Regions from separate parts of the Streptomyces gottesmaniae genome, predicted to be linked through region 1. Evidence: riboswitches for the same ligand, from Rfam matches in the RefSeq annotation. Region 1 holds a riboswitch; each other region holds the start of a gene.

Evidence for each region. Region 1 has a riboswitch for cobalamin ahead of cobN (cobaltochelatase subunit CobN). Riboswitches for the same ligand answer to the same signal wherever they lie in the genome.
Region 2: linked by a shared signal. The riboswitch ahead of RM704_RS21535 (energy-coupling factor ABC transporter permease) and the one ahead of cobN (cobaltochelatase subunit CobN) in region 1 are both predicted to bind cobalamin.
Region 3: linked by a shared signal. The riboswitch ahead of RM704_RS03785 (ribonucleoside-diphosphate reductase subunit alpha) and the one ahead of cobN (cobaltochelatase subunit CobN) in region 1 are both predicted to bind cobalamin.
Region 4: linked by a shared signal. The riboswitch ahead of RM704_RS18245 (cobalamin biosynthesis protein) and the one ahead of cobN (cobaltochelatase subunit CobN) in region 1 are both predicted to bind cobalamin.

What each region holds. Positions count from the first base shown of each region.
Region 1 covers NZ_JAVRFJ010000006.1:112,440-119,440, reverse strand. Annotated here, with positions in the region: gene RM704_RS09305 (cobalt-precorrin-6A reductase) at 1-536, shown strand, start outside; gene RM704_RS09300 (precorrin-2 C(20)-methyltransferase) at 1,069-2,559, opposite strand; gene RM704_RS09295 (precorrin-8X methylmutase) at 2,556-3,188, opposite strand; gene cobG (precorrin-3B synthase) at 3,281-4,603, opposite strand; cobalamin riboswitch at 4,649-4,802, shown strand; gene cobN (cobaltochelatase subunit CobN) at 4,873-7,001, shown strand, end outside.
Region 2 covers NZ_JAVRFJ010000018.1:113,971-120,971, reverse strand. Annotated here, with positions in the region: gene cbiQ (cobalt ECF transporter T component CbiQ) at 1-717, opposite strand, end outside; gene RM704_RS21540 (energy-coupling factor ABC transporter substrate-binding protein) at 723-1,262, opposite strand; gene RM704_RS21535 (energy-coupling factor ABC transporter permease) at 1,259-1,978, opposite strand; cobalamin riboswitch at 2,009-2,191, opposite strand; gene nicT (Nickel transporter NicT) at 2,458-3,582, shown strand; gene RM704_RS21525 (NIPSNAP family protein) at 3,629-3,940, opposite strand; gene RM704_RS21520 (SCO6745 family protein) at 3,988-4,725, opposite strand; gene RM704_RS21515 (LysR family transcriptional regulator) at 4,805-5,734, shown strand; gene RM704_RS21510 (hypothetical protein) at 5,759-5,926, opposite strand; gene RM704_RS21505 (MFS transporter) at 5,991-7,001, opposite strand, start outside.
Region 3 covers NZ_JAVRFJ010000002.1:289,976-296,976, reverse strand. Annotated here, with positions in the region: gene RM704_RS03795 (nucleoside hydrolase) at 1-564, shown strand, start outside; gene RM704_RS03790 (GNAT family N-acetyltransferase) at 647-1,153, shown strand; cobalamin riboswitch at 1,217-1,352, shown strand; gene RM704_RS03785 (ribonucleoside-diphosphate reductase subunit alpha) at 1,476-3,932, shown strand; gene RM704_RS03780 (ribonucleotide-diphosphate reductase subunit beta) at 3,932-4,942, shown strand; gene RM704_RS03775 (hypothetical protein) at 4,990-5,163, opposite strand; gene RM704_RS03770 (GlxA family transcriptional regulator) at 5,257-6,219, shown strand; gene def (peptide deformylase) at 6,237-6,887, opposite strand.
Region 4 covers NZ_JAVRFJ010000014.1:202,919-209,919, forward strand. Annotated here, with positions in the region: gene RM704_RS18225 (cobyrinic acid a,c-diamide synthase CobB) at 1-289, opposite strand, end outside; gene cobO (cob(I)yrinic acid a,c-diamide adenosyltransferase) at 294-893, opposite strand; gene RM704_RS18235 (putative cobaltochelatase) at 894-2,966, opposite strand; gene RM704_RS18240 (cobyric acid synthase) at 3,043-4,569, opposite strand; gene RM704_RS18245 (cobalamin biosynthesis protein) at 4,566-5,507, opposite strand; cobalamin riboswitch at 5,606-5,748, opposite strand; gene RM704_RS18250 (hypothetical protein) at 6,086-6,397, shown strand; gene RM704_RS18255 (hypothetical protein) at 6,550-6,771, opposite strand; gene RM704_RS18260 (inorganic phosphate transporter) at 6,803-7,001, opposite strand, start outside.

The sequences.
Region 1 (7,001 bases):
CCCATCCTTTCGCCGGGACCATGAGTTTCCACGCGGCACGAGCGGCCGCCATGACCCATGTTCCCCTGCTCGCGCTGCGCCGGCCCGGCTGGGTACCGGTCGCCGGTGACGACTGGCACGACGTCGGCTCGCTGACGGAGGCCGCGCGGCTGCTGCCCACGCTCGGGCGGCGGGTGTTCCTCACCACCGGGCGCATGGGCCTGGCCGCGTTCGCCCCCCTGGACGACCTGTGGTTCCTCGTACGGTCCGTCGATGCCCCCGAGGCCCCGCACCCGGCCCGGATGGAGGTGCTGCTCGACCGGGGCCCGTTCACCCTCGACGGTGAGCGGGACCTGCTGGGCCGCCACCGCGTCGACGTCGTCGTCACGAAGGACAGCGGGGGAGCCGCGACCGCGCCGAAGCTGACCGCCGCGAGGGAGGCGGGCCTGCCCGTCGTCGTGGTGCGCAGGCCGCCCGTCCCCGAGGACGTGGCCGTGGTGACGGACCCGGAGGCGGCGGCCCACTGGGTGCTGGAGCGCTCGGGCACCCCGCGCTGACCCCTGGGGCCGGACGCGGCCACGTGGCACCGCGCGCCCGCGACGGCCGCTGGTGGGCCGGTAGCGGCGCCCTCGCGTAGGCCGATGCCACTGGGCGGGGTGTGGCTCCTGCCCGGAGGTCCGGTGCCGCGCAAGTTCGTCCTTGTCGGGTCGGGGCGATGTCCGTCCAGCGGTTCAGCTTCGGCCGGCCGGCCCTCGGCGCCGCCGCGTAGGCCGATGCCACTGGGCGGGGTGTGGCTCCTGCCCGGAGGTCCGGTGCCGCGCAAGTTCGTCCTTGTCGGGTCGGGGCGATGTCCGTCCAGCGGTCCGACGTCGGTCGGCCGGCCCTCGGCGCCCGCCCGGAGGTTCGACGTCACTGGGCGGGGTGTGGCTCCCGCCCGGAGGTCCGGCGCCGCGCAGTCCGTCCTCGTCGGGTCGGGGCGATGCCCGTCCGATGGTCCGGCGCCGGTCGGCCCTCGGCGGTCCGGCGTCGGACGGCCGATCCTCGGCGGCGGCATGCGGCGCGCGTCCGTCGGTCCGGCGCCGCACGCGCTCACCCCTCCGGATACCGGCGAGGCGTCCAGACGATCTCCTCACCCTCCCCGCGCCGTACCGCCCGGGTCTGCGAGGAGCCGACCAGCAGGATCGTGCGCATGTCGACCTCGGCCGGGTCCAGCTCGGCCAGCCGTACGATCCGCACCCGCTCGCCGGAGCCGCCCACGTCCCGCGCGACCACCACCGGGGTGTCCGGCGCCCGGTGCTCCAGCAGCAACTCGCGCGCCTTGCCCACCTGCCAGGTGCGGCTGTGCGAACCGGGGTTGTAGAGGGCGAGCACCAGGTCCGCCGAGGCCGCCGCGCGCAGCCGCTCGGCGATCACCTCCCAGGGCTTGAGCCGGTCGGACAGGGAGATCGTGGCGTAGTCGTGGCCGAGCGGGGCGCCGGCCCGGGCGGCGGCCGCGTTGGCGGCGGTCACCCCCGGCAGCACCCGCACCGGCACGTCGGCGTACTCCTCCTGCGAGGCGACCTCCAGCACGGCCGTCGCCATGGCGAAGACCCCCGGGTCACCCCCGGAGACGACCGCGACCCGCCGCCCGCGCCGGGCCAGATCGAGGGCGAACTCGGCCCGCTCCGACTCGACCCGGTTGTCCGAGCCGTGCCGCACCTGACCCGCCCGGCGCGGCACCCGGTCCAGGTAGGTGGTGTACCCGACGAGGTCGTCGGCGGCGGCGAGCGCGCCCCGCGTCTCGGGCGTCAGCCACAGCGGACCGGCGGGCCCGGTCCCGACCACCACGACCTCGCCCCGCTCCCGGGCCTCGGGCCGCTCGACGTCGACCTGGCTCGGCAGCACGGCCACCGAGAAGTACGGCACCGACTCGGGGTCGACGTCCGCCAGTTCGGCGAGCCGCTCCCCGGACATGGTGGCCCGCTCCACGTAGCGGGCCTCGCCGAGCCGTCCCGAACTCTCCAGCGCGCTGCGCACCTTGGTGAAGGTCCGCCCCAGCTTCATCACCACGGCCACGTCCGTCGCGGCGAGCCGCGCGGTCAGCTCCTCCTCCGGCAGGGTGCCCGGCAGGATCGTCAGCACCTCCTCGCCCTCGGCGAGCGGTGTGCCGAGCCGGGCCGCGGCGGCCGACACGGACGTGACACCGGGGATCACCTCGGTGTCGTAGCGGTCGACCAGCCGCTTGTGCATGTGCATGTAGGAGCCGTAGAACATCGGGTCGCCCTCCGCGAGGACCGCGACCGTGCGTCCCGCGTCCAGATGCGCGGCCAGCCGGGCCGACGCCTCCGCGTAGAACTCCTCCATCGCGCCCTTGTAGCCGCCCGGGTGGTCGGTGGTCTCCGTCGTCAACGGATAGACCAGCCGCTCCTCGATGTGGTCGGCGCGCAGGTGCTTCGCCGCGATCGAGCGGGCGATGGAACGGCCGTGCCGGGCGCTGTGGTACGCGATCACGTCCGCCTCGGAGATCACCTCGACGGCACGGACGGTCATCAGGGACGGGTCACCGGGGCCGAGCCCCACCCCGTACAGCTTGCCGCTCACTCTTCCTCACTCGCGATCGCGTTGAGCGCGGCGGCGGCGATGGCGCTCCCGCCACGACGGCCGCGTACGACGAGGTGCTCCAGGCCCGACGGATGTTCCGCCAGCGCGTCCTTGGACTCGGCGGCGCCGACGAACCCGACCGGCACCCCGATGACGGCGGCGGGCCGGGGCGCGCCCTCGTCGATCATCTCCAGCAGCCGGAAGAGCGCGGTGGGCGCGTTGCCCACGGCCACGACCGACCCCTCCAGACGGTCCCGCCACAGCTCCAGCGCGGCGGCGCTGCGCGTGGTGCCCAGCTTCGCCGCCAGCGCGGGGACGGCCGGGTCGGAGAGCGTGCACAGCACGTCGTTGTCGGCGGGCAGCCGCTTGCGGGTCACCCCGCTGGCCACCATCCTGACGTCGGTGAAGATGGGCGCCCCGGCACGCAGGGCCTCCCGGGCGCGGGCCACGACGCCGGGGGTGTAGGTCAAGTCCCGTACCAGGTCGACCATTCCGCAGGCGTGGATCATCCGGACCGCGACCTGGCTGACATCGGCGGGCAGGGCCGCGAGGTCCGCCTCCGCGCGGATGGTGGCGAAGGACTGCCGGTAGATCGCCGGGCCGTCCTTCTCGTAGTCGTAGGTGGTCACGGTGGTCTTCTCGCTGCTCTCGGTCGTCGTACGGGGGTCGTTCGTGCGGGTCGTGCGTGTACTCGGGTCCACGTCGTGTGTGTTCTCGGCCTTCACGGGGTGATCTCCCCCAGAGCGGCGGCGAGTCGGGAGGGGTCCGCCATGGGCGCGGTGCGGGGCTCTCGGCCGGGGGCGGTGCGGGAGAGCTCGTAGCCGCCGCTCTCCACCGCCACCACGTCGATCCGTTCGCCCCGGGGGTGGCCGCAGCGGCGCTCGCAGCCGGACCAGTACAGCGGGAGCCCCGCGCGGCTCGCCGCCTCCAGACTCCCGGTCGCGTCCGCCCGTACGTCCGCCAGGGACTTCGCGCAGCCGGGCCGTCCGATACAGGCGCCGACGCGCGGCCAGGGGGAGGCGGGATCGGTGACGAGACCGGTCACCGAGAGCCGGGCGAGCGCGTCGGTCACCTGCTCGCCGCGCAGGCCCGGTGCGGGTACGACGACCCCGCGCCAGGGGGTCAGCCGCAGTTCACGGCTCGGTGTCGCCGACGCGAGCGCCGTCAACTCCCGCCATTGCAGGGGGGTGAGACGACCGAGGGGCGCGTGTACGGACAGGGCGTCGCCGACGGCTCCGGGGGGCGGGCCGTCGGCTCCGGCCGTGGCCGTCGCGCTCTCGGGACGAACCCGGATCGCGGCGTCCACGCCGACGGCCGCCGCCAGTCGGTCCCGGACCGTGCCGATCAGCTTGTCCTGGAAGGGGAGTTCGGTCACGCGCCAGACCCGTGCCCCGCTCTCCCGCGCCGCCTCCAGGAAGGTCTCGGCGGCGGTCAGCGCGGCCAGGGCCGCGTGCTCACCCGGGACCGACAGGCTCTCGCGGGCCGTCCCCAGACTCAGCAGCGCGCCGTCGTCCCCGGTCGCCCGGACGGTCACATCGGCGTCCAGCGCGGCCACGTCCCCCCGCCCGTCGTCGAGCGCGAACAGGAACCGGCCCGACAACCGCCGCGCCGCCTCGCTCGCGCACAGCGCGGTGTCCAGGGCGGACAGCCAGGGCCGCACGTCGCGCAGACCACGGTCGTCGAGACCGGACAGGGGCGAGGCCACGATGTTGCGCACCCGCTCGTGCCCGGCGGACGGCAACAGCCCCGCCGCGTCCAGCGACTCGGCCAGCTCGCCCCCGCAGCCGTCGGCCAGTCCGCGCAGTTGCACGTTGCCGCGGGAAGTGAGGTGAAGATCACCATCGCCGAGCCGCCGCGCCGCCTCCGCGAGCGCCTCGGCCTGTCGGACGGTCAGCACACCACCGGGCACCCGGACCCGCGCCAGCGCCCCGTCGTCCGCCGTATGCAGCCGCAGCGTCCCCGGGCAGGCGTCGCCACGGTCCCGTGTGACCGCTGTGGCCTGGGACGATGAACGCAGGGGAGGCGTGGACATGGCGGCGAGCATACCCACCGGCACAACGGACGTATCCTCCGCCCTTTTGAGGCGACCCTTACTATGCTGCTCGGTGGATCATCCGGTCCATCGACGCCACGGAAGGCGACAGGGGAGGAAGCCCGGTGTGAGTCCGGCGCGGTCCCGCCACTGTGAGCCCGTCCCAGGAGGGTCGGGCGAGTCAGGAACTCCCTTCCCCGTACCACTCGGCCCGCCCGAGCAGGGGAGACTCCGATCCGACACCGCCCGGGGCGCGGACCCCGAGGAAGGCCAGCAGCCGCATGCAGCCATCGTCCGGGGAGCGCTCGACGCAGCCCCGCATCCTGCTCCTGTCGACCTCCGACACCGACCTGCTCAGCGCCCGCGCGGCCGCCGGCCCGGTCCCCTACCGCTTCGCCAACCCCTCCCGCCTCGCGCTGGAGGACCTCCCGGCCCTCCTCGACGGCACCGATCTGGTCGTCGTACGCCTCCTCGGCGGCATCCGGGCCTGGCAGGACGGCCTCGACCTGTTGCTCGCCGACGGCCGCCCGGTCGTCGTCCTCACCGGTGAACAGGCGCCCGACGCCCAGCTGATGGCCGCTTCCACGGTCCCGATCGGCATCGCCGCCGAGGCCCACGCCTATCTCGCCCACGGCGGCCCGGCCAACCTGGAGCAGCTGGCCCGTTTCCTCTCCGACACGGTCCTGCTCACCGGCCACGGCTTCGACGCGCCGGCGGCCGCCCCCGCCTGGGGTCCGCTGTCCCGGGAGGCCAGGAACACCGACGGCCCCACCGTCGCCGTGCTCTACTACCGGGCCCACCACATGAGCGGCAACACCGCCTTCGTGGACGCCCTGTGCGCGGCGATCGAGGACCAGGGCGCCCGCGCGCTCCCGCTCTACGTGGCCTCGCTGCGGGCCCCCGAGCCCGAGCTGATCGAGGAACTGCGCGCCGCCGACGCGATCGTCACCACCGTCCTCGCCGCCGGCGGCACCAAGCCCGCCGAGGCCTCGGCCGGCGGCGACGACGAGTCCTGGGACGCCGGCGCCCTGACCGGCCTCGACGTGCCGATCCTGCAGGCCCTGTGCCTGACCGGATCACGCGCGGCCTGGGAGGAGAACGACGAGGGCGTCTCCCCGCTCGACGCGGCCAGCCAGATCGCCGTCCCCGAGTTCGACGGCCGGCTGATCACCGTCCCGTTCTCCTTCAAGGAGATCGACGAGGACGGCCTCCCGGCCTATGTCGCCGACCCCGAGCGCGCCGCCCGCGTCGCCGGGATCGCCGTACGCCACGCGCGACTTCGCCACATCGCCAACCCCGACAAGCGCCTCGCGCTCGTCCTCTCCGCCTACCCGACCAAGCACTCCCGCATCGGCAACGCGGTCGGCCTGGACACCCCCGCCAGCGCGGTCGCCCTGCTGCGGCGCCTGCGCGAGGAGGGCTACGACTTCGGGACGGACACCGAGGTGCCGGGCCTGGCCTCCGGCGACGGCGACGAGCTGATCCGTGCGCTGATCGAGGCGGGCGGCCACGACCAGGACTGGCTCACCGACGAGCAACTGGCCCGCAACCCGGTCCGCATCCCGGCCGCCGACTACCGTCGCTGGTTCGCCGAACTCCCCGAGGAACTGCGCTCGGCCGTCGAGGAGCACTGGGGACCGGCGCCCGGCGAGATGTTCGTCGACCGCAGCGCCAACCCGGAGGGCGACATCGTCCTCGCGGCCCTGCGCTTCGGCAATCTGCTGATCCTCATCCAGCCGCCGCGCGGCTTCGGCGAGAACCCGATCGCGATCTACCACGACCCGGACCTCCCGCCCTCCCACCACTACCTGGCCGCCTACCGCTGGATCGCCGCCCGCGCCGACGACGGCGGTTTCGGCGCCGACGCGATGATCCACCTCGGCAAGCACGGCAACCTGGAGTGGCTGCCCGGCAAGAACGCGGGCCTGTCCGCCGCCTGCGGCCCCGACGCCGCCCTCGGCGACCTCCCGCTGGTCTACCCGTTCCTGGTCAACGACCCGGGCGAGGGCACCCAGGCCAAGCGCCGCGCGCACGCCACCCTCGTCGACCACCTCGTGCCGCCGATGGCCCGCGCCGACTCCTACGGCGACATCGCGCGCCTGGAGCAACTCCTCGACGAGTACGCCCAGATCTCCTCCATGGACCCGGCGAAGCTCCCCGCGATCCGCGCCCAGATCTGGACCCTCATCCAGGCCGCAAAGCTGGACCACGACCTGGGCCTGGCGGACCGCCCGGAGGACGACGGCTTCGACGACTTCCTGCTGCACGTCGACGGCTGGCTCTGCGAGGTCAAGGACGCCCAGATCCGCGACGGTCTGCACGTCCTCGGCACCCCGCCGACCGGCGCCGACCACGTCAACCTGGTCCTCGCCGTCCTGCGGGCCCGCCAGATCTGGGGCGGCACCACCGC
Region 2 (7,001 bases), on a different contig from region 1:
GGCGACCACGGCCGCGAGGAGCGCGACACTGGCCGTGGTGAAGCGCACGGAGACCCGGGCCTCGGGCACCAGGACGCGCAGGGTGCCGTCGTACCCGCGTCCGGCGAGCCCGGTCTGCAGCCGCGCCGCCCGGTCGAAGGCCCTGACGAACGCGGTCGCGCCGAGTCCGGCGAGGGAACGCCAGGTGGCGGCGCGGGTGGTGTGCCCCAGCCGGGCCGCCTGCGCCTCACGGATCCGGCGCACGGAGTCCAGGAGCAGGAAGCTCATCCGGTAGGTCACCAGGGCCACGTCCACGACCGGCGCCGGCACCCCGGCCCGCACGAGCCGGGGCAGCAGGTCCGACATGGGGGTGGTGAAGGCGAACAGGAGGACGCCGAGGGAGGCGGCCGAGGTGCGCAGCAACAGTTCCCCGGCGCGCACCGGCCCGCCGACGGCCGGGGTGACGAACCCGTCCGGCCCGCCCACCTGGACGAGCAGCGGCAGCGCGCCGGTCACACAGAAGCCCAACGGCACCCGGTAGGCCCGCCACAGCCGACGGCCGGGCACGCCCGCGGGGCCCAGCAGCACCACGAGCGCGGTCAGCAGGACCAGGGCCGCGCCGGGCCAGGGCGGCAGGGAGATCGCGAGCACGGTGAGGCCGAGCCCGAGCACGGCCTTGTCCACGGGATGGCGGCGGCGCCAGCGACTGCTGTGCGCCGCCGCGTCGATCGGCAGCACCCGGGTCAGCCCCGCCCGGCGGGCGATTCCCCGGAGGCACCGGACGAGCCTTCGTCACCGGATGTTCCGGAGGTGCCGGATGCGCCGGATGTGCCCTTCGCGGCCGCCGCGGCGGCCGGGGTACTCACCGCCGCCGTGGGCGCGGCCCCGGCCGACGCCCTGGCCGTGGACGCCTCGACCGCCACGTCCACGGGCTTCGCCGGAGCCATGTCGGCCTTCCCGGCCGCGTCGAGTTGCGCCCGGGCCCGGGCCTCGCCCTGGCGCCGGCCCCGGTGGATGCCGAAGTAGTAGGCGAGGACCCCCGCGCCGAGAGCGGCCTGGAGGGCGAAGAGCGCCGACTCGATCTCACCGGACGGCGGCTCGTAGAGAGGGGAGAACCACGGCTCGTAGTCCGGCTCGATCTCCGTGATCGCCGTCTCCGCCTCGGCGTCGGCGCCTGTGAAGGGCTCCTCCTTGTGGTCGCCGAGGCCGAGGGCCAGCGGCAGGACGGCGAGCGCCGCCACGGCGAGCAGCAGCAGTGCGTTGATCTTCGTGTTCCGGTTCATCGGGCCACCGCCTCGTTCCCCGTCTCCGTCTCGGCGCCGGCGCGGCTCTGCCGGCCGGTCAGGAGCACGCCGAGCCGCGTCAGTTCGCCCTTGCTCGACTGCACCAGCAGACGCATCACCAACACCGTGAGCAGACCTTCGCTGACCGCGAGCGGGATCTGGGTGACGGCGAAGATGGAGCCGAACTTGCCGAGCGCGCCCAGGAAGCCGCTGCTCGGGTCGGGGAAGGCGAGCGACAACTGCACGCTGGTGACGCAGTAGGTGACCAGGTCGGCGAAGAACGCGCCGAAGAAGACCGTCACCATCAGCGGCACGTCGAAGCGTCGCAGCAGCCGGTAGACGCCGTAACCCGCCCAGGGGCCGACGATCGCCATCGAGAAGACGTTGGCGCCGAGCGTGGTCAGACCGCCGTGGGCGAGCAACAGTGCCTGGAAGAGCAGGGTGATGGTGCCGAGGACCGCCATGATCGGCGGCCGGAACAGGATGGCACCGAGGCCGGTGCCGGTGGGGTGGGAGCAACTCCCGGTGACCGACGGGAGCTTCAGCGCGGACAGGACGAAGGTGAAGGCCCCCGAGGCGCCGAGCAGCAGCGTGCTCTCGGGATGCTCCCTGACCTCACGGGTGAGTGCCCGGACTCCGTGGACGACGAACGGCGCGGACGCGACACCCCAGGCGATCGCGTGCGCCGGAGGAAGGAAACCCTCGGCTATGTGCATGGCTCAGCAGACCCTCTCCAGCACCTCGTGGATGGTTGACGCGCCTTGGCCGGTCTCCTGGCTTACGGGTGACACCGCCCGTGCTCCGCCTTCCCGGGTCCGAAGACCCAGTGGCTGTCCGTGAGGACCGGAGCCGGACTTCCCGATCACAGTGGCGAGGGCCGCACCGGCATCACACCGGATTTCCCGTTCACCAAGGCGTGGTGACAGTAGTGCCCAGATAAGGACGCTGACAAGCGGAGGCCAAGGGGCGCGCAGGCGCCGTGCAACAGCTCACACCCCGGCGCACGCTCCGCGCGACGTCGAGGTACCCGACCTGACCGAAAGCAGACGGGAGCTTTACTGCGACATAGTTGCAGCTGCCAACACCACGCACGAGGCTGAGGAGGCTCGACCGCACGAACGCGGCACGAGGACATCGACCGCACGGACGCGGCGACGAGACGCGCGGCACGCAGAGAAGAAGAGGCGCACGCCCCATGGCTCCTGGTACCGACACCGCCCCCTCGGCCACCACCGGGACGGGCGGTCTCTCATGGCGGCGGATCCGCGCCACGACGACGCGCGGGGAGTGGGCGAGCCTGGGCGGGATGGCCGGGTTCATCCTGGCGCTGCACCTCATCGGCTGGTTCACCCTCGTGGTGATCGTCGCCCCCGAGCACTACAGCGTCGGCAGCAGGACCTTCGGCATCGGTATGGGTGTCACCGCCTACACCCTGGGCATGCGGCACGCCTTCGACGCCGACCACATCGCCGCCATCGACAACACCACCCGCAAACTGATGGGGGAGGGGCGACGCCCGCTGTCGGTCGGCTTCTGGTTCTCCCTCGGCCACTCGTCGATCGTGCTCGTCCTCACCTTCCTGCTCACCCTCGGCGTCAAGACGCTCGCCGGACCCGTCCGCGACGACGGCTCCGCGCTGCACGAGGTGACCGGCTGGATCGGCACGACCGTCTCGGGGACGTTCCTGTACGTCATCGCCCTCGTCAACCTGGTGGCCCTGGTGGGGATCTGGAAGGTGTTCCGCGAGATGCGCTCGGGCACCTTCGACGAGGCCGCGTTGGAGGAACGACTGAACAGCCGGGGCCTGATGAACCGGCTCCTCGGGCGGTTGATGAGATCCCTCACCAGGCCCTGGCAGATGTATCCCGTAGGCCTGCTCTTCGGCCTCGGCTTCGACACGGCGACGGAGGTCGCGCTGCTGGTCCTGGCCGGTTCGGGCGCGGCCTCCGGGCTGCCCTTGTACGCGATCCTGTGCCTGCCCGTCCTGTTCGCCGCCGGAATGTCGCTCCTCGACACCGTCGACGGCACGTTCATGAACCTCGCCTACGGCTGGGCGTTCTCCCAGCCGGTCCGCAAGGTCTACTACAACCTCGCCGTCACGGGTCTGTCCGTGGCCGTCGCCCTCGTCATCGGCACGGTCGAACTCCTCGGCCTCGTCGCCGAGAAGGCCCGCCTGCACGGCGTCTTCTGGGACCGGGTCTCCGGCCTCGACCTCAACACCGTCGGCTATGTGGTCGTCGGCCTCTTCTTCGTCACCTGGGCGGTCGCCCTACTGGTCTGGCGGTTCGCGCGGATCGAGGAGAAGTGGACGGCGGGGTGAACCCCACCGTCCACCCGCACGCGGCGCACGGGCGCCTCACCTCGCCTCAGGACACGTCGTCGAGCGGCCGGAGGAAACGGCGTTCGTACCGCTTGATGCAGCGGGTGTCGCGGGCCAGCGCGAAGGCGTCCTGGCACTCCGGATCGGACATGCTGTCCGTGCGGTACCGCTCGTACGCGGCGAGACTGGGAAACGAGAAGAGGGCGTAGGCGATGTCGCTGTCGCTCTCGCTCGGCAGGAAGTAGCCGTGGTGCGTCCCGCCGAAACGGTTGACGAGCCGAACCCAGCGCCGCCCGTACTCTTCGAAGTCCTCGAGCTTGTCGGGGTCGATCTCGTACTTCAGATGAATGGTGATCACGGTTCCATGGTCCCCCGGGGCGCGGGCGACGGCCATGCCGGTCGGCGTCATCGGGTGGGGGAGGCGGTCAAGGCGTCGACGAGCCGGGCGAATTCGGTGCGTTGCCGGTCGGTCAGTGCGGTGTAGAGCGGCGCCTGCAACTCGTCGGTGAGCTGCTCGGCGCGCTGCCATCGGGGGATCAGGTCCGCGGCGACGGGTTGTGGTTCTCGCCAGCCGTAGTGGGCCGCCTGCTCGACGCCGAGGTTGACGACCATGGCCGCCTGGGCGGTCAGTCCGTACGCGCGCACCGCCGCAAGATGGCAGGCACCACGGTGTTCGCGCAGTACGTGGACGCGCTGCATGGCCGCCCCGACGGGATCGTCGGCGGGGCAGGGCTGCGCGCGCCAGCCGGCGAACAGGGGCAGGGAGGCGGCGTCGGCGGCGTCGATCAGCCGCTGTGCCAAGTGGTTGAAGTGCTCCACGTCGACATCGGCGGGGATGTGGGCGTGTCCCCATTCCCGGAGGGCCTCGGCATAACAGGCGGCGGCGTCCTCCGCCGCCATCACGTCCCGTCCCGCCAGCCAGCCCGTGGTGACCAGGTCGGGGCCGAGGAAGCCCTGTACCGCTTGGACCACCGGGACCGGTGCCTCGCCGAGCACTCCGAACCTGCCCCGGCAGTAGAAGCCGCGGCCGGGGGAGAACCCGGCGCGCAGACCCACGGCGGCGGTCGTCCCGTCGGACATGAACTCGTCACCGACATCGTGGAGGGGCCGGGCGACAGCGGCGATGCAGTCGAAGATCTTCATGCGCCGAAGGTCGCGCAGTACAACTCGATAGGTCAAGGGGATGTTTTCTGATGAAACCCATTAGGTAATCTATCGAGTCATGCTCGATGTCCGCCGTCTGCACATGCTGAAGACCGTCACCGCCCGCGGCTCCATCGCCGCGGCAGCCCAGGCACTGGGACTGTCCGCCGGTGCCGTGTCCCAGCAACTGTCCGCGCTGCGGCGTGACGTGGGAGTCGATCTTCTGCGCCCCGACGGGCGAACCGTGGCGCTGACCGAGGCGGGCCGGGTGCTCCTCGAACACGCCGACCGGATCCTCGCCGCCGTGCAGGAAGCCGAAAGCGCGGTCGCGTCCGTCAGGGGCACGGTCGGCGCCGCCGTCACGCTCGCCGCGCTGCCGTCGACCGTCGCCCGGATCGTGGCGCCCGCACTCCACGAGCTGGGCGTACGGCACCCGCGGCTCACCGTGACCTGTCTCGTCACCGACCAGGCGCAACTGCGGGAACTCACCCTCGGCGCCGTCGACGTGGTGCTGGGACAGCGGTATCACCACCTGCCCGATGCCACACCCCGCGGCGTCGCGGTCTCGCCGCTGCTGGACGATCCGCTGCTCGTCGTCACCGCGGCCGGCCAAGCCGACGAACGGCCCGTCGCCCTGCGTGAACTGGCCACACACAGCCTCGCCGTACCGCCGGCGACCACGGACTGCGGACAGGCCATCCTGCACGCCTTCCACCAGGCCGGCTTCACAGCCACGACGCCCTACATCACCGCCGACATCGCCGCCCAGCTCACGCTCGCGCGCGCCGGCCTCGCCACCGCGCTCGTCCCCCGGACGGCCATCGACCCCGCCACTCCCGGAATCCGCACCGCGCCCATCGAGGACCACCCCATCCTGCGCCGCCTGTTCGCCGCGACCCGTCACACGGAGACCACGAACCCGACGACCGCGGCCGTCGTCGCGGCACTGCGCACGGCCGCACGGGAGGGGCGCGCCGAGGTGCGCACCCCGCCCCTTCCGCCGGCCTAGGGCGTTTCTGACGGGAGGTCGGCGTCAGCGCGGGGTGAAGGCCGCGACCTCGCCCTCGCAGAGGACCACCAGCGCGTCACAGGTGCAGCGGCAGTACTCGACTTCACCCGCGGACGTGGAGTGGCTCGACAGCAGTCGCCACGAAGGCTGTCGCTGGGCGGCCGGGCATCCCCAGTCCTTCAGGGGGCACATGTCCTGCGACGACGGGCTCGACGAGCCGTGCGCGTCGCCGGCGCTCCGCGGACCTCCGGGTCGGTCAGCGGTGATCGCGCGGGGCAGGGAGTTCGGCATCGGTGGGGTCTCCGGTCTGCTGGGCCGCCGCCGTGGGCTTCGGCGCGGTGGGTTCGGGCAAGGTGCGGAACAACAGCCAGCTGAGGGCGGGCATCAGGACCAGCGGTGTCAGGGCGGTACGCAGGGAGGTCGCATCGGCGACGCCGCCCAGGAGAGGGCTGACGAGACCGCCGACACCGACGGTCAGCCCGAGGACGATCCCGCCGGCCGTGCCGACGCGGGTGGGCAGATAGTCCTGCCCGAGGGTGATCTGCAGGGAGAAGGGGACGTACAGGCCGACGGAGGTCAGCGCCACGAACACGTAGAGAGCCGGGCCGGGCACGAGCACGATCCCCGCGACGGCGACGACCGTGACGAGGTACGACCAGCGGGCGACAGTCACCCGGTCCCAGCGGTCGGCCAGGCGGCCGCCCAACACGGAGCCCACCGCACTGCCGAGATAGAGCACGAACAGCGCCGCGGTGCCCACCGACGCGCCGCCTCCCAGACGTTCCTGGGCGTAGAGCGAGACGAAGGTGCTCAGGCCGACGAAGGTGATGGACCGGCAGACCACGGCGAGCGACAGCCTCACGAACGAGGCCGTGCTGTCGGTGCCCTTCGCGATCGCGGTGCCGGAGGGGCCGCCACGTCCCGTCCTCCGCAGTGCGTGCAGGACCGGCAGGCACAGAACACCGCCGGCGAGGGCGGGCACCACGAGCAGCGGCGACAGACGCAGACCACCGGAGGCGACGACGACGGTGACCAGGAGGGGCGCGGCGGCGAAGCCGAGGTTGCCACCGAGGGAGAACCAGCCCATCGCGCTGTGGCTGCCCTCGCTGACGAGCCGCGCCACGCGGGCGGACTCGGGATGGTAGGCGGCGACCCCGAGGCCGGACACCGCCAGGAACGCCAGCGTCAGAGCGTAGGAACCACTCACACCGCTCAGGGCGACGCCCAGTCCGCCGAGGATCGTGCTCGCCGGCAGGAGCCAGGGCAT
Region 3 (7,001 bases), on a different contig from region 1:
CACTTCGCCCACCGCGTCCGCAAGTTCGTGTTCATGGGCGGCGCCGCGCAGGTCCCGGGCAACTTCACCCCGGTCGCCGAGTTCAACATCTGGGCCGACCCGGACGCCGCCGAGATCGTGCTGTCCTCCGGCATCCCGTTCACCATGGTCGACCTCGACGCCTCGCACCGCTGGCTGTTCCGCCCCGACGACCTGGCCGCGCTGGAGGCCGCGGGGCCCGGCACGGCCCTCGCCGCCCGGCTGATGCGCACCTACATGGCCGCCTACACCCGCCACGGCGGGGACGGCACCTGCCCGCTGCACGATCCGCTGGCCGTCGGCGTCTGCGGCGACGAGGCGTTCGTCGAGGCCGCCGACGGGGCCGTCGTCGTGGAGTGCGCGAGCGAACTCACACGTGGCCAGACCGTGTTCGTGCCGGCCGCCGCCCGGCGCGTCTACTACTCCGAGTCCCCCGCCCTGACCGCCCGTCTGCAGGCCACCGGCCGCGTCGCGCTGGGACCGGGCACCCGCGACTTCAGCGCGGACTTCGTGACGACGCTGCCCAGGTGGCCGGCGACACCCTGACGCGATCTGATTGTCCGACCATCGGCGGCGCCTGTGGAAAACCGCCGCCGTGCGAAGCCGCCCCTCGTGCACACTGCGACGCATGGACATCACGATCAGGCCGGTGGCTCCCGAGGAGTACGCCACGCTCGGCGAGATCACCGCACAGGCCTACCTCCGCGACGGGCTGCTGGACTTCGGAGAGAGCGACCAGTACCTCGACGAGCTGCGGGACGTGGCGAAGCGGGCCGCCCGGGCCGACGTGCTCGTGGCGGTCGCGGAGGGACAGGTGCTGGGCGGAGTGACCTTCGTCCCCGCGGGCGGGCCCATGGCCGACATCGCCCGCGAGGGAGAAGCCGAGATACGGATGCTCGCGGTCTCCCCGAAGGCCCGCGGACGAGGTGTCGGTGAGGCACTCGTACGGGCCTGCCTGGAGCGCGCCCGCACCGTGGAGGGCTGTACGCGTGTCGTCCTGTCGACCCAGCGGAGCATGCACGCGGCCCATCGCATCTACGGACGCCTGGGCTTCACTCGCACACCTGAGCGCGACTGGAACCCCCTCCCCGACGTTCTGGACCTCACGCTGCTCACCTACGAGTTGACACTCTGACACCCTGCGAAGCCGATGGCGACACAACATGTGGGGGTGACACCGCGCCCCGGCACTAGATGTATGCTCATGCTCGCTGTCGCCGCAGGGGAATCCGGTGTGAATCCGGAACTGTCCCGCAACGGTGTACTCGCGTGCATACGTCGTCAAATGTGCACGCCTGTTCAGTCCGAACACCTGCCGACAGTGCGCCCGGCCGTCCGGTCCGGGTGCCCTGACGTCCGGGCCTCGTGGAATGGGCCGGTGGACGCGACGCCCCCGTGCGCTCGTGTGCTGCCGCCTGCCTTCCGCAGGGCCCCAGCCGAGCGAGGGAGAGCCCCACGTGACCATCGCGCCAGCCGATCCGGTGTCAGCCGACCCGGCCGCAGCCAGGTCGGTTCCAGCAGACCCGACGACGGAGACCGACGGTCCTGGTACCGCGTTGCTGCGGACCCTGACCGAGCTGACCGCCGACCTCCCCGACGCCGATCCCGGCCGGGTCGCCGCCGCCGCGCTGCGCGGCCGGTCGGTGCGTGTGTCCTCCGCCGAGATGGTCGCGGAGCTGCGTGAGCTGGCCACGGAGGCGGCCGCGGGCCTCATCTCCGAGGATCCCGCCTACTCGAAGCTGGCCGCCCGGCTGCTGGCCGTCGGCATCCGTGCCGAGGCGGCCTCGCAGGGTGTCACCACGTTCACCGAGTCCATCGCCGTGGGCCACCGGGAGGGACTCGTCGCCGACCGCACGGCCCAGTTCACCCGCACCCACGCCGAGCGCCTCGACGCCCTGATCGACCCGGCCGGGGACGACCGCTTCGGCTACTTCGGCCTGCGCACCCTGCACAGCCGCTATCTGCTCCGGCACCCCCTCACCCGCAAGGTCGTCGAGACGCCCCAGCACTTCATGCTGCGGGTCGCCGCCGGCCTCGCCGAGGACACGGGTGCCGACGCGGAGGCGGGCATCCGTGCCCTCGACGAAGTCGCCGCGCTCTATGGGCTCATGAGCCGCCTCGACTACCTCCCCTCCTCCCCCACGCTCTTCAACTCCGGTACGCGACACCCCCAGATGTCGTCCTGCTACCTCCTCGACTCCCCGCTGGACGAGCTGGACTCCATCTACGACCGCTACCACCAGGTGGCCCGCCTCTCGAAGCACGCCGGCGGCATCGGCCTGTCGTACTCCCGCATCCGCTCGCGCGGTTCGCTGATCCGGGGCACCAACGGGCACTCCAACGGCATCGTGCCGTTCCTGAAGACGCTGGACGCCTCGGTCGCCGCCGTGAACCAGGGCGGCCGGCGCAAGGGCGCGGCCGCGGTCTACCTGGAGACCTGGCACTCCGACATCGAGGAGTTCCTGGAGCTTCGCGACAACACCGGCGAGGACGCCCGGCGTACGCACAACCTGAACCTGGCGCACTGGATCCCGGACGAGTTCATGCGCCGGGTGAACGCGGACGAGCAGTGGTCGCTGTTCTCCCCCGCCGACGTACCCGAGCTGGTCGACCTGTGGGGCGAGGAGTTCGAGGCCGCGTACCGCAAGGCGGAGGCGGACGGCCTGGCGAAGAAGACCATCGCGGCCCGTGACCTGTACGGCCGGATGATGCGCACCCTCGCGCAGACCGGCAACGGCTGGATGACCTTCAAGGACGCCGCCAACCGCACGGCGAACCAGACGGCCGAGCCGGGCCACGTCGTCCACTCCTCCAACCTCTGCACGGAGATCCTGGAGGTCACCGACGACGGGGAGACGGCGGTCTGCAACCTGGGCTCGGTGAACCTGGGCGCGTTCGTCGACCGGGCGACGGGCGACATGGACTGGGAGCGGCTGGACGCGACCGTCCGCACCGCCGTCACCTTCCTCGACCGCGTGGTCGACATCAACTTCTACCCGACCGAGCAGGCGGGCCGCTCCAACGCCAGGTGGCGTCCGGTCGGACTCGGCGCGATGGGCCTCCAGGACGTCTTCTTCCAGCTGCGTCTGCCCTTCGACTCCCCGGCGGCGAAGGCCCTGTCCACGCGGATCGCCGAGCGCGTCATGCTCGCCGCGTACGAGGCCTCCGCCGACCTCGCCGAGCGGGCCGGCCCGCTTCCGGCCTGGGAGAAGACCCGTACGGCGCGCGGTGTGCTGCACCCCGACCACTACGGTGTCGAGCCCACCTGGCCGGAGCGCTGGTCCGCCCTGCGCGAGCGCGTCGCGACGACGGGCCTGCGCAACTCCCTGCTCCTCGCCATCGCGCCGACGGCCACCATCGCCTCGATCGCCGGTGTGTACGAGTGCATCGAGCCCCAGGTGTCCAACCTGTTCAAGCGCGAGACGCTGTCCGGCGAGTTCCTCCAGGTCAACTCGTATCTGGTGAAGGACCTGAAGGAGCTGGGCGTCTGGGACGCCCGCACCCGTGAGGCGCTGCGCGAATCCAACGGCTCGGTGCAGGACTTCGCGTGGATCCCGGCCGACGTACGGGCGCTGTACCGCACGGCCTGGGAGATCCCGCAGCGCGGTCTGATCGACATGGCCGCCGCCCGCACGCCGTATCTGGACCAGTCCCAGTCGCTCAACCTGTTCCTGGAGACGCCGACGATCGGCAAGCTCTCCTCGATGTACGCGTACGCGTGGAAGTCGGGCCTGAAGACCACGTACTACCTGCGCTCTCGCCCGGCGACCCGCATCGCCCGCGCGGCACAGGGCCAGGGCCAGGCGCAGACCCCGGCCCGGCCCGAGAACACCATCCCCGTCCAGCAGCCGGCCGACCCGGATGCCGTCGCCTGCTCCCTTGAGAACCCCGAGTCCTGCGAGGCCTGCCAGTAATGCCCAGCAACCAGAATCTCCTCGACCCCGGCTTCGAGCTCACGCTCCGCCCGATGCGCTACCCGGACTTCTACGAGCGCTACCGGGACGCGATCAAGAACACCTGGACCGTCGAGGAGGTCGACCTCCACTCGGACGTCTCCGACCTCGCGAAGCTCTCCCCGGCCGAGCAGCACCTGATCGGCCGCCTGGTCGCGTTCTTCGCGACGGGCGACTCGATCGTGGCGAACAACCTCGTACTGACCCTCTACAAGCACATCAACTCCCCGGAGGCTCGGCTCTATCTGAGCCGCCAGCTCTTCGAGGAGGCCGTGCACGTCCAGTTCTATCTGACGCTCCTGGACACCTACCTCCCCGACCCGGAGGACCGGACCGCGGCCTTCGCGGCCGTGGAGAACATCCCCTCCATCCGGGAGAAGGCGGAGTTCTGCTTCCGGTGGATGGACTCGGTCGAGAAGCTGGACCGCCTGGAGTCCCAGGCGGACCGCCGCCGCTTCCTGCTCAACCTGATCTGCTTCGCGGCCTGCATCGAGGGCCTGTTCTTCTACGGCGCCTTCGCGTACGTCTACTGGTTCCGCAGCCGGGGTCTGCTGCACGGCCTGGCCACCGGCACCAACTGGGTCTTCCGCGACGAGACGATGCACATGTCCTTCGCCTTCGAGGTGGTGGACACCGTCCGCAAGGAGGAGCCGGAGCTCTTCGACGACGCATTGCAGCAGCAGGTCACGGACATGCTGAGGGAGGCCGTCGAGGCCGAGCTGCAGTTCGGGCGCGACCTGTGCGGTGACGGTCTCCCGGGGATGAACACGGAGTCGATGCGGCAGTACCTGGAGTGCGTGGCCGACCAGCGCCTCACACGTCTCGGCTTCGCCCCGGTGTACGGCTCGGAGAACCCCTTCTCCTTCATGGAGTTGCAGGGCGTCCAGGAGCTGACCAACTTCTTCGAGCGACGTCCGTCCGCGTACCAGGTCGCGGTGGAGGGCACCGTCGACCTGGACGAGGACTTCTAGTTCGGCGGCCTTGGCCGAACGGGCGGGGAGCCGTGGTCTTCACGCGATCAGGCGGGGCGGGCGACGCGGTGCGACGCCCGCCGCTCCTCCGCCGCCCGTTCGAGCTGCCGGTCGACGCGCCGGTCGTGCACGGCGCCGATGACCGCGGGCAGCACCACCAGGGCGAGGAGTCCGAGGACGGCCAGTGTTCCGATGAGTCCTTGCAGCTGTGTCGTATCCATGGACACCACTGTCGCGCCGAACGCTCCTGACAAACAGTGGCAGGACTGCCGCGCCCCCTCGAATTACTGCCACTTCCGAGGCACACTGGCAGCATGCTGAAGAACGTGGCCGCGATCCTCATGGACGGCGTGCACCCCTTCGAACTGGGAGTCGTCTGCGAGGTGTTCGGCCTCGACCGCAGCGACGAGGGCCTGCCGGTGTACGACTTCGCGGTCGCGTCGGCGGAGGGCCCGACCCTGCGGACGCACGCGGGCTTCACCGTCTCCACGCAGCACGGCCTGGACCGGCTCGAAGAGGCCGACCTGGTGGTCGTACCGGCGGGCGAAAGCTATGTGCACCGGATCTACCCGGCCGAGCTGCTGGACGCGCTGCGCCGGGCCACGGACCGGGGCGCCCGGGTGCTGAGCGTGTGCTCGGGCGTCTTCGTGCTGGGCGCGGCCGGACTGCTGGACGGCCGGTCGTGCACGGTCCACTGGCGGCACGCCGAGGAGCTGTCCCGGCAGTACCCGCGCGCGGTGGTCGAGCCGGACGTGCTGTACGTCGACGCGGACCCGGTGATCACCTCGGCGGGCACGGCGGCCGGTATCGACGCCTGTCTGCACATCGTCCGCAAGGAGCAGGGGCCGGAGGTGGCGAACAAGATCGCCCGGCGGATGGTGGTGCCTCCGCACCGCGACGGCGGCCAGGCCCAGTACATCGAGCGGCCGCTGCCGCGCTCGCAGTGCGACACGGTCGGCGAGGTGCTCGTGTGGATGGAGCGGCACCTCGACGAGGAGGTCACCGTCGAGCAGCTCGCCGCCCGCGCGCACATGTCCCCGCGCACGTTCGCGCGCCGCTTCCAGCAGGAGACCGGAACCACCCCGTACCGCTGGATCCTGCGCCAACGGGTCCTGCTGGCCCAGCGGTTGCTGGAGGCGACGGACGAGACGGTGGACGCCATCGCCTGGCGCACCGGATTCGGCACCGCCGCCGCCCTGCGTCATCAGTTCGTCCGGTCGCTGGGTACGACCCCGCAGGCCTACCGCCGGACGTTCCGGGGCCCGGAGGCCGCCTGAGGCGCCGCCGATCCGGCTCAGTCGTTGGCGACCACGGGGTAGCGGGGCTCGTTCTCGGCCATCTGCCGCAGGGCGTCCTTGCGCTCGCGCTTGGAGAGCCGGTCGATGTAGAGGTAGCCGTACAGGTGGTCGGTCTCGTGCTGAAGGCAGCGCGCGAAGTAGCCGGTGCCGCGCACCTTGATCGGGTTGCCCTTCTCGTCCTGCCCGGTGACCTCGGCGTAGTCGGGGCGGGCGAGCGGCATGTACGCCGTCGGCACGGACAGGCAGCCCTCGTTGCTGTCGTCCAACCGGCGCTTCTCGGCGGGCAGTTCGACCAGCTTCGGGTTGCAGATGACACCGGTGTGGCGCTTGCCCTCGTCGTCCGGGCAGTCGTAGACGAACACCTTCAGATCGACGCCGACCTGGTTCGCGGCCAGGCCCACGCCCTCCGCCGTGCGCTGGCTGGCGAACATGTCGTCCACCAGCTTGGCCAGCTCGTCGCCGAACTCCGTGACGTCCTTGCACTCCTTGTGCAGCACCGGGTTCCCGACCACGGTGATCGGCAACGACGTGCCACGCTCGCGGTACGCCTGCTCGCGCTCCTCGCAGTCCTCCGTGTCGATGACGAAACCCTCGTCATCGACGGGGAGCACGCCCACGTGCTGCTGATCGGTGTCCTGCTGGGCCATGACAGACGTACGCCTTCCTCAAAACAACAAGCGGTGAAGTTGCTGATACAGGGTACGGGGATCGCGCCCCGCGAGGGGCGCGGGATACCGCGCGAGCAACCCGACGAACCCGCG
Region 4 (7,001 bases), on a different contig from region 1:
CACCCTCGACGACGGCGATGTCGCACCCGCGCGCCCCATGCGCGAAGAGCGGCGCGATCAGCTCCGGCCCGCACAGGTACGCGTCGAGGTTCCGCCCCACCCGCCCGCTGGCGAGCGCGTGGTAGCCGGGGTCGATGTAGTCCGGCCCCACCTTGTGCGGGGACACGGCGAGCCCCCGCTCGGTCAGCGCGGCCATGAGACCCGTGGCCACGGTGGTCTTGCCGCTGCGCGACGAGGGCGCGGCGATCACCAGCCGGGGGACGGAGGGGACCGAGGTGTAAGAGGTCACGATGTCACCACTCGATGCCCCGCTGGCCCTTCTGGCCCGCGTCCATGGGGTGCTTGACCTTCGACATGTCGGTCACCAGGTCCGCGAAGTCGACGAGCTTCTCGGGCGCGTTCCGTCCGGTGATCACCACGTGCTGGGTCCCGGGCCGGTTCCGCAGCACGTCGATGACCTCGTCGGTGTCGATCCACCCCCAGTGCAGCGGGTACGCGAACTCGTCCAGCACGTAGAGCTTGTACGTCTCGGCCGCCAGGTCCCGCTTGACCTGCTCCCAGCCCTCCCGGGCCTTGTCCTCGTTGTCCATCTGGCCGTCGCGCTGCACCCATGACCAGCCCTCACCCATCTTGTGCCAGTCCACGGACCCGCCCTCACCGGACGCCCCGAGCACGCGCAGCGCGTTCTCCTCACCGACCTTCCACTTCGCCGACTTGACGAACTGGAACACCCCGATCGGCCACCCCTGGTTCCAGGCGCGCAGCGCGAGCCCGAAAGCGGCGGTGGACTTCCCCTTGCCGATTCCCGTGTGCACGAAGACCAGCGGACGATTCCTGCGCTGACGGGTCGTCAGTCCGTCGTCCGGTACGACACTCGGCTGTCCCTGCGGCATCTAAGCGGCCCTCCTCGGTGTGTTCTGCGTCCCCTGCGTGCGCTGCGTCCCCTGCACATCCCGGACGAGCCCGGCGATGGAGTCCGCACGCAGTTCGTCCAACGTCACCGCCGTACCGCCCAGTTCACCCGCCAGCTGCCCGGCGAGCCCCAGCCGGACATGGCCCGACTCGCAGTCGATCACCACGGACGCGTGGCCCGCGGCCGCGAACAGCCGTGCCGCCCGCCCGGCGAGCGCGACGGGCTCCGGCCCACCGGTCGCCCGGCCGTCGGTGACCACCACGACCAGCGGGCGGCGCGCGGGGTCCCGCAGCCGCTCCACCCGCAGCACGTCGTGCGCCTTGAGCAACCCGGCCGCCAGCGGTGTCCGCCCGCCCGTCGGCAGCGACTCCAGCCGGGCCGCCGCCGCGTCCACCGACGAGGTCGGCGGCAACGCCACCTCGGCGGCCGAGCCCCGGAACGTCACCAGGCCCACCTTGTCCCGCCGCTGGTAGGCGTCGAGCAGCAGCGACAGCACCGCGCCCTTCACGGCACCCATCCGCTGCCGTGCCGCCATCGACCCGGAGGCGTCGACCACGAACAGCACGAGGTTGCCCTCCCGCCCCTCCCGGGTCGCCTGCCGCAGATCGTCACGCCGTACCACCAGCCCCGGCCCGGACCGCCCCCGTGTCCGCTGATGCGGCGCGGCGGCCTGCACCGTGGCCGCCAGATGCAGCTTGGTCAGCGTGCCACGCGGCCTGCGCGCCCCGGTCGTGCGCCCGTGCTCGGTCCGGGCGCGCGAACGCCGCCCGGCGGCACCCTCCCCGAGCCCCGGCACGCTGAGCACCTTCGTACGGAACGGCTCGGCGGCCCGCACGGCGGACTGCTCCCCGGCGGCGGGTGCCTGCGCCGGCACACCCTCGCCGGACTCGGGCTGCGCGCCCCCGTCGCCGCCCTGCGGTCCGTCGGACTCGGGAGCGGGCGGCCGCCCACCCCCACCGGGCCCGTCGGGATCGGGATCGGGATCGTCGTCCTGCGGGTCCTGCGGGTCCTGCGGGTCCTGCGGGTCCTGTGCGCCTTGCGGCGGTTCCGCGAACTCCTCCAGCGTCTCGTCGAGTTTGTCCTCGTCGAGCCCCGGCGCGTCGAACGGGTTCCGGCGACGCCGGTGCGGCAGCGCGAGCAGCGCCGCCCGGCGCACATCCTCCGCGAGCACCTCGGTCCGGCCGTTCCACGCCGCCAGCGCGGTCGCGGTCCGGGCCATCACGATGTCGGCCCGCATCCCGTCCACCTCGAAGGCCGCGCAGGTCGCCGCGATCTGCCGCAGCGCACCGTCGCCCAGCACCACGGACGGCAGCAACTCCCGCGCCGTGACGACCCGTTGCCGTACGTCGGCCTCCTCGTCCGCCCAACGGGCCGCGAAACCGGCCGGGTCGTCGTCGTAGGCGAGCCGCCGCCGGACGACCTCCACCCGCTGGTCCGGCTCCCGCGAGGCCGCGACCTCCACGGTCAGCCCGAACCGGTCGAGCAACTGCGGCCGCAGCTCGCCCTCCTCGGGGTTCATCGTCCCGACCAGCAGGAACCGCGCGGCATGCCGTACCGAGACGCCCTCGCGCTCCACGTACGAGGCGCCCATCGCGGCCGCGTCGAGCAGCAGGTCGACGAGGTGGTCGTGGAGCAGGTTCACCTCGTCGACGTAGAGGATGCCCCGGTGCGCGTCCGCGAGCAGCCCCGGCTCGAACGCCTTCACGCCCTCGGACAGCGCCCGTTCGATGTCGAGGGCGCCGACGAGCCGGTCCTCGGAGGCACCGACGGGCAGTTCGACCATCCGCGACGGCCGGGTCTCGAACGCCGGCTCGTGCGGCCCGTCCGGACACGCCGGGTCCGGCTTCACGGGATCGCAGGAGAAGCGGCAGCCGACGACGACCTCCACCTCCGGCAGCAGCGCCGCGAGCGCCCGCACGGCGGTGCTCTTCGCGGTGCCCTTCTCGCCGCGCACCAGCACACCGCCGACGGCCGGCGACACCGCGTTCAGCAGCAGCGCGAGGCGCAGGTCGTCCTGGCCGACGACGGCCGTGAACGGAAAAGGAACACTCACTTTGCGTCGCCCTCCAAGTCACCCTCCGGCAGCGGGCGGTTGACCCGCGGCCGGTCGTTCAACAGCGTGCCCGTGCTCATTCGGACGCTCCCGGTGTTCCCGGTGCCCCGGGCGGCACGAACGGCAGCCCCGTCGGCGCGCCCGACTCGATGAGCCGCCACAGCGCGTCCGTGTCCGCGTGCTCCTCGATCAGGTCGCCGAGCCGGTCGAGCTGCTCCTCGCGCAGCGCGGCGAACGACGTGTCGGGGGCCGGCACGAACCGCCGCCCCGAGGCCGTCGCCACCTCGCGCAGGAAGGCCCGCCGGAACCCGTCCGACTCCAGTGACCCGTGCCAGTGCGTGCCCCAGGTCTGTCCGACCCTGCACCCGTCCAGAAAGGGTTCGCCGCCCAGGACCTCGGCGACCCCGTGATGGATCTCGTACCCCTCGACCCGTTCCCCGAGGGCCTCCCCGACGGGCCGCGTGAGCGTCTTCTCCGGGGCGAACCGCACCCGGACGGGAAGCACCCCGAGCCCCGGGACGTGTCCTCGGCGGCTCTCGACGTCGTCCTCGATGTGCTCCCCGAGCATCTGGAACCCGCCGCAGAGCCCGAGCACCGGCCGCCCTTCGGCGGCTCTGCGCACCAACGCCTCGGCGAGCCCGCGCTCCCGCAGCCACTCCAGCGCCCGGACCGTGCCCCGGGTCCCGGGGACGACGACCAGGTCGGCGTCGGCCAGTTCCTCGGCGCGGTCCACGAACCGCACCACGACACCGGGTTCGGCGGCGAGCGCGTCCACGTCGGTGAAGTTGGACATCAGCGGAACCGCGCACACGGCGACCCGCAGCACGTCCTCCCCGACGGGCGGTGCGACGTTCGACTCCCGGACCGTGCCCCGCAGCGAGATGCGCAGCCCGTCCTCCTCGTCGATCCCGAGCCCGTGCCGGAAGGGCAGCACCCCGTACGTCGGCCGCCCGGTGAGCCCGCGCAGCATGTCGAGCCCCGGCTCCAACAGGGAGACGTCCCCCCGGAACTTGTTGACGAGGAACCCGGCGACGAGGGCCTGGTCCTCGGGGGAGAGCAGCGCGACGGTCCCGAAGAACGACGCGAAGACCCCGCCGCGGTCGATGTCACCGACCACGAGCACGGGCAGCCCGGCGTTCCGGGCGATCCCCATGTTGACGATGTCGGTCCGCCGCAGATTGATCTCGGTCGGAGAGCCGGCCCCCTCGCAGATCACCGCGTCATACGTGCCCCGCAGCTCGGTGAGACACTCCAGCACGACCCCGAGCAGCCGCTGTTGCCGCCCCCCGTGGTACCCGCGCGCACTCATCTCGCCCACGGGCTTGCCGAGCAGCACCACCTGACTGCTGCTTTCGCCTCCGGGCTTCAGCAGCACGGGGTTCATGAGCGCGGTGGGCTCCACCCGGCACGCCTGCGCCTGCATGGCCTGCGCCCGCCCGATCTCGGCGCCCTCCTTCGTCACGAAGGAGTTGAGCGACATGTTCTGCGCCTTGAACGGGGCGACCTTGACCCCCTGCCGCACCAGCCACCGGCAGATCCCGGCGGTGACCACGCTCTTCCCCGCGTCGGAGGTGGTCCCGGCGACCAACAGCCCGCCACTCATCCGTGCCTCCTCGTCCGCAGCAGCGACACACCCGCACCGATCCCCAACGCCAGCCATCCGACCCGCCGGGACAACCGGACGGTCCGCTCGATGTCACCCACGACGACGGCGCGTCCCTCCCCATTCAGCACCGGCCGGTGCTCGACCCGCCCCCCGTACGACAACGTGCCCCCCAGCCGCACTCCGAGCGCCCCCGCGAACGACGCCTCCACGGGCCCCGCGTTGGGACTCGGGTGCCTGCCGGCGTCCGCGCGCCAGGCCCGTACGGCCCCGCGGGCATCCCCACCGCAGGCCGCGGCCAGCACCGCCGTCAGCCGGGCCCCCGGCCAGCCCACCACGTCGTCCAGCCGCGCGGAGGCCCATCCGAACCGCCGATACCGCTCCGAGCGGTGTCCGACCATGGCGTCCAACGTGTTGACGGCCCGAAACCCCACCAGCCCGGGCACACCCGCCACGGCTCCCCATACGAGCGCGCCCACCACGGCGTCGGAGGTGTTCTCGGCGACGGACTCCACGACCGCCCGCGCGATCCCGTCCGGGTCGAGCGCCTGGGGATCCCGCCCGCACAGATGGGGCAACCGGGCCCGGGCGCCCTCGACGTCCCCCGCGTCGAGGGACCGCGCGATCGCCCGAGCCTCCCGCCCGAGCGAAGTCCCCCCGAGGACGGCCCAGGTGGCGGCGGCGGTCAACGCGACGGAGGCCGCACGCGACGGGCGTACGGCGGACGAGGCGAAGGCCCCGAGCGCCACGGCGCCACCCGCGCACACGGCGGTGTGCAGCGCGCCCCACCCTCGGTGGTCCCGCCACAGCACCTGCTCCACGGCACCGGCGGCCCGTCCGAACGCGGCGACCGGATGCCCCCGGCGAGGATCGCCGAGCAGCAGATCGCCGAGGAGTCCGGCGGTGGCGCCGTACGCGAAGACGCGATCGGCACGCACCGGTTCAGCCGATCGCGAGGTCGGACGAGGATCCGGTACCGGGACTCAAGCGGCAGCCGCACATGGCGATATGTCCTCACTCAGGGTGTCCACGCCCTGGTTCGACGAGACCGACGGCGAGAGTTCCTGGCTCCCGGGAGGTTCTTCCCCGGTGACAGTGGCGGGACCGCGCCGGACTCGCACCGGCTTCCTCTCCTGCCGTCGTACATGGCCCCGGCAGTCCACCACGCTCCCGGAAGACCCGTCAACTTGCTGTTGACCTGCGGTGCAGGGGTGTGCTCAGCCCCACATCGCTGAAATATGGCCAGACGCCCGAATCGGCTCTTTCCGCGCTCATCTCCGCAGCGCCGGGCGGGAACACTTGAGGGAACGGCAGTACGCGTGTCGGCGCGCTGACTTGTGAGGTGGAGGTCGGGCGTCGTTCGAGGAGGGGCGGGTTCTGGTGTGTGACTCGAGCTCGAAGAAATACGCTGTGCTCTCCTTCCGTCACAGCGCGTGGTGTGGTTTTCTGGCGGGGCTTGTGGACCCGGGAGCGGACGGCTCCTGAAGAACCGTTCGGGGGACGGGAGGTACACGCGATGGAAGATCGGACCAAGGGAACCGCCTCGGCGCGTGCGCGGGCATCGCGGGACCGGCGGACGCTGTTGTCCGCCGCCGCGCCGCTGGTGCTCTTCAGTACGGTCGCCGGGGTCCTCGCCGTCGGGGTGGGAGCTCTCGCCGCCCTGCTGGTGCCGGGGACCGAGGCGCGGGCTGTCGTCTGGCCGGCGGTGACCGCCCTCCTCGCCACGGGGGCGGGCCTGTGGTGGGGGCTCGCCCCGGTCACGGAGCGGCTGAGGGCCCTGGACCGGGCTCTGGTCGGGGCTCGCCCGCGGGGGCCGGAGGAGCGCTGAGGCCGACGGGCCGCGCGGCATCCGCGCGGGCGCGCAGCACCCGGCGAGGGTGACGGCCCGCTGTGGACAATGGACAAAACCCTCGTACCCGGTCAAACGGTACGAGGGGTTTGTCTCTGTGTGTCGTGCGAGGTGGGAGGGGTGGACGGGCCTCAGGCCATGATCAGGTAGATCCCGTAACCCACCGCCGCCGTGCAGGCCGCGAAGCAGGCGTACGCCGCTGTCGTGGCGAGGGCGGGCGACGTGCCGGCGGTGGTCGCGGCCTCCCGCTTGGAGAGGCCGACGATCCCCAGGGTGAAGAGGCCGACGAGGGCCACGGTGACCACGAGGCTGACTCCGAAGACGGAGCCGAGGGCTGCCCAGTCGATGTGCATGTTGGTGTTCTTCCTCAGGAGGTCGCGGGGCTCAGAGGGCGGGCGTCGGCGTGGACGAGTTCGCCGGGGACGTGGCCTCGGCGGCGGTCGCGGCCGCGGGGACCGGGATGGTCGCCGAGAGGTCCTCGGTGACCGGTCCGGCCGGCGGCGGCGTCACGGCGGCCATCGCCGTGGTCACCACGCCGGGCGGCTCCTCGGTGTCGTTGACGTTCGTGTGGTCGACGACCTCG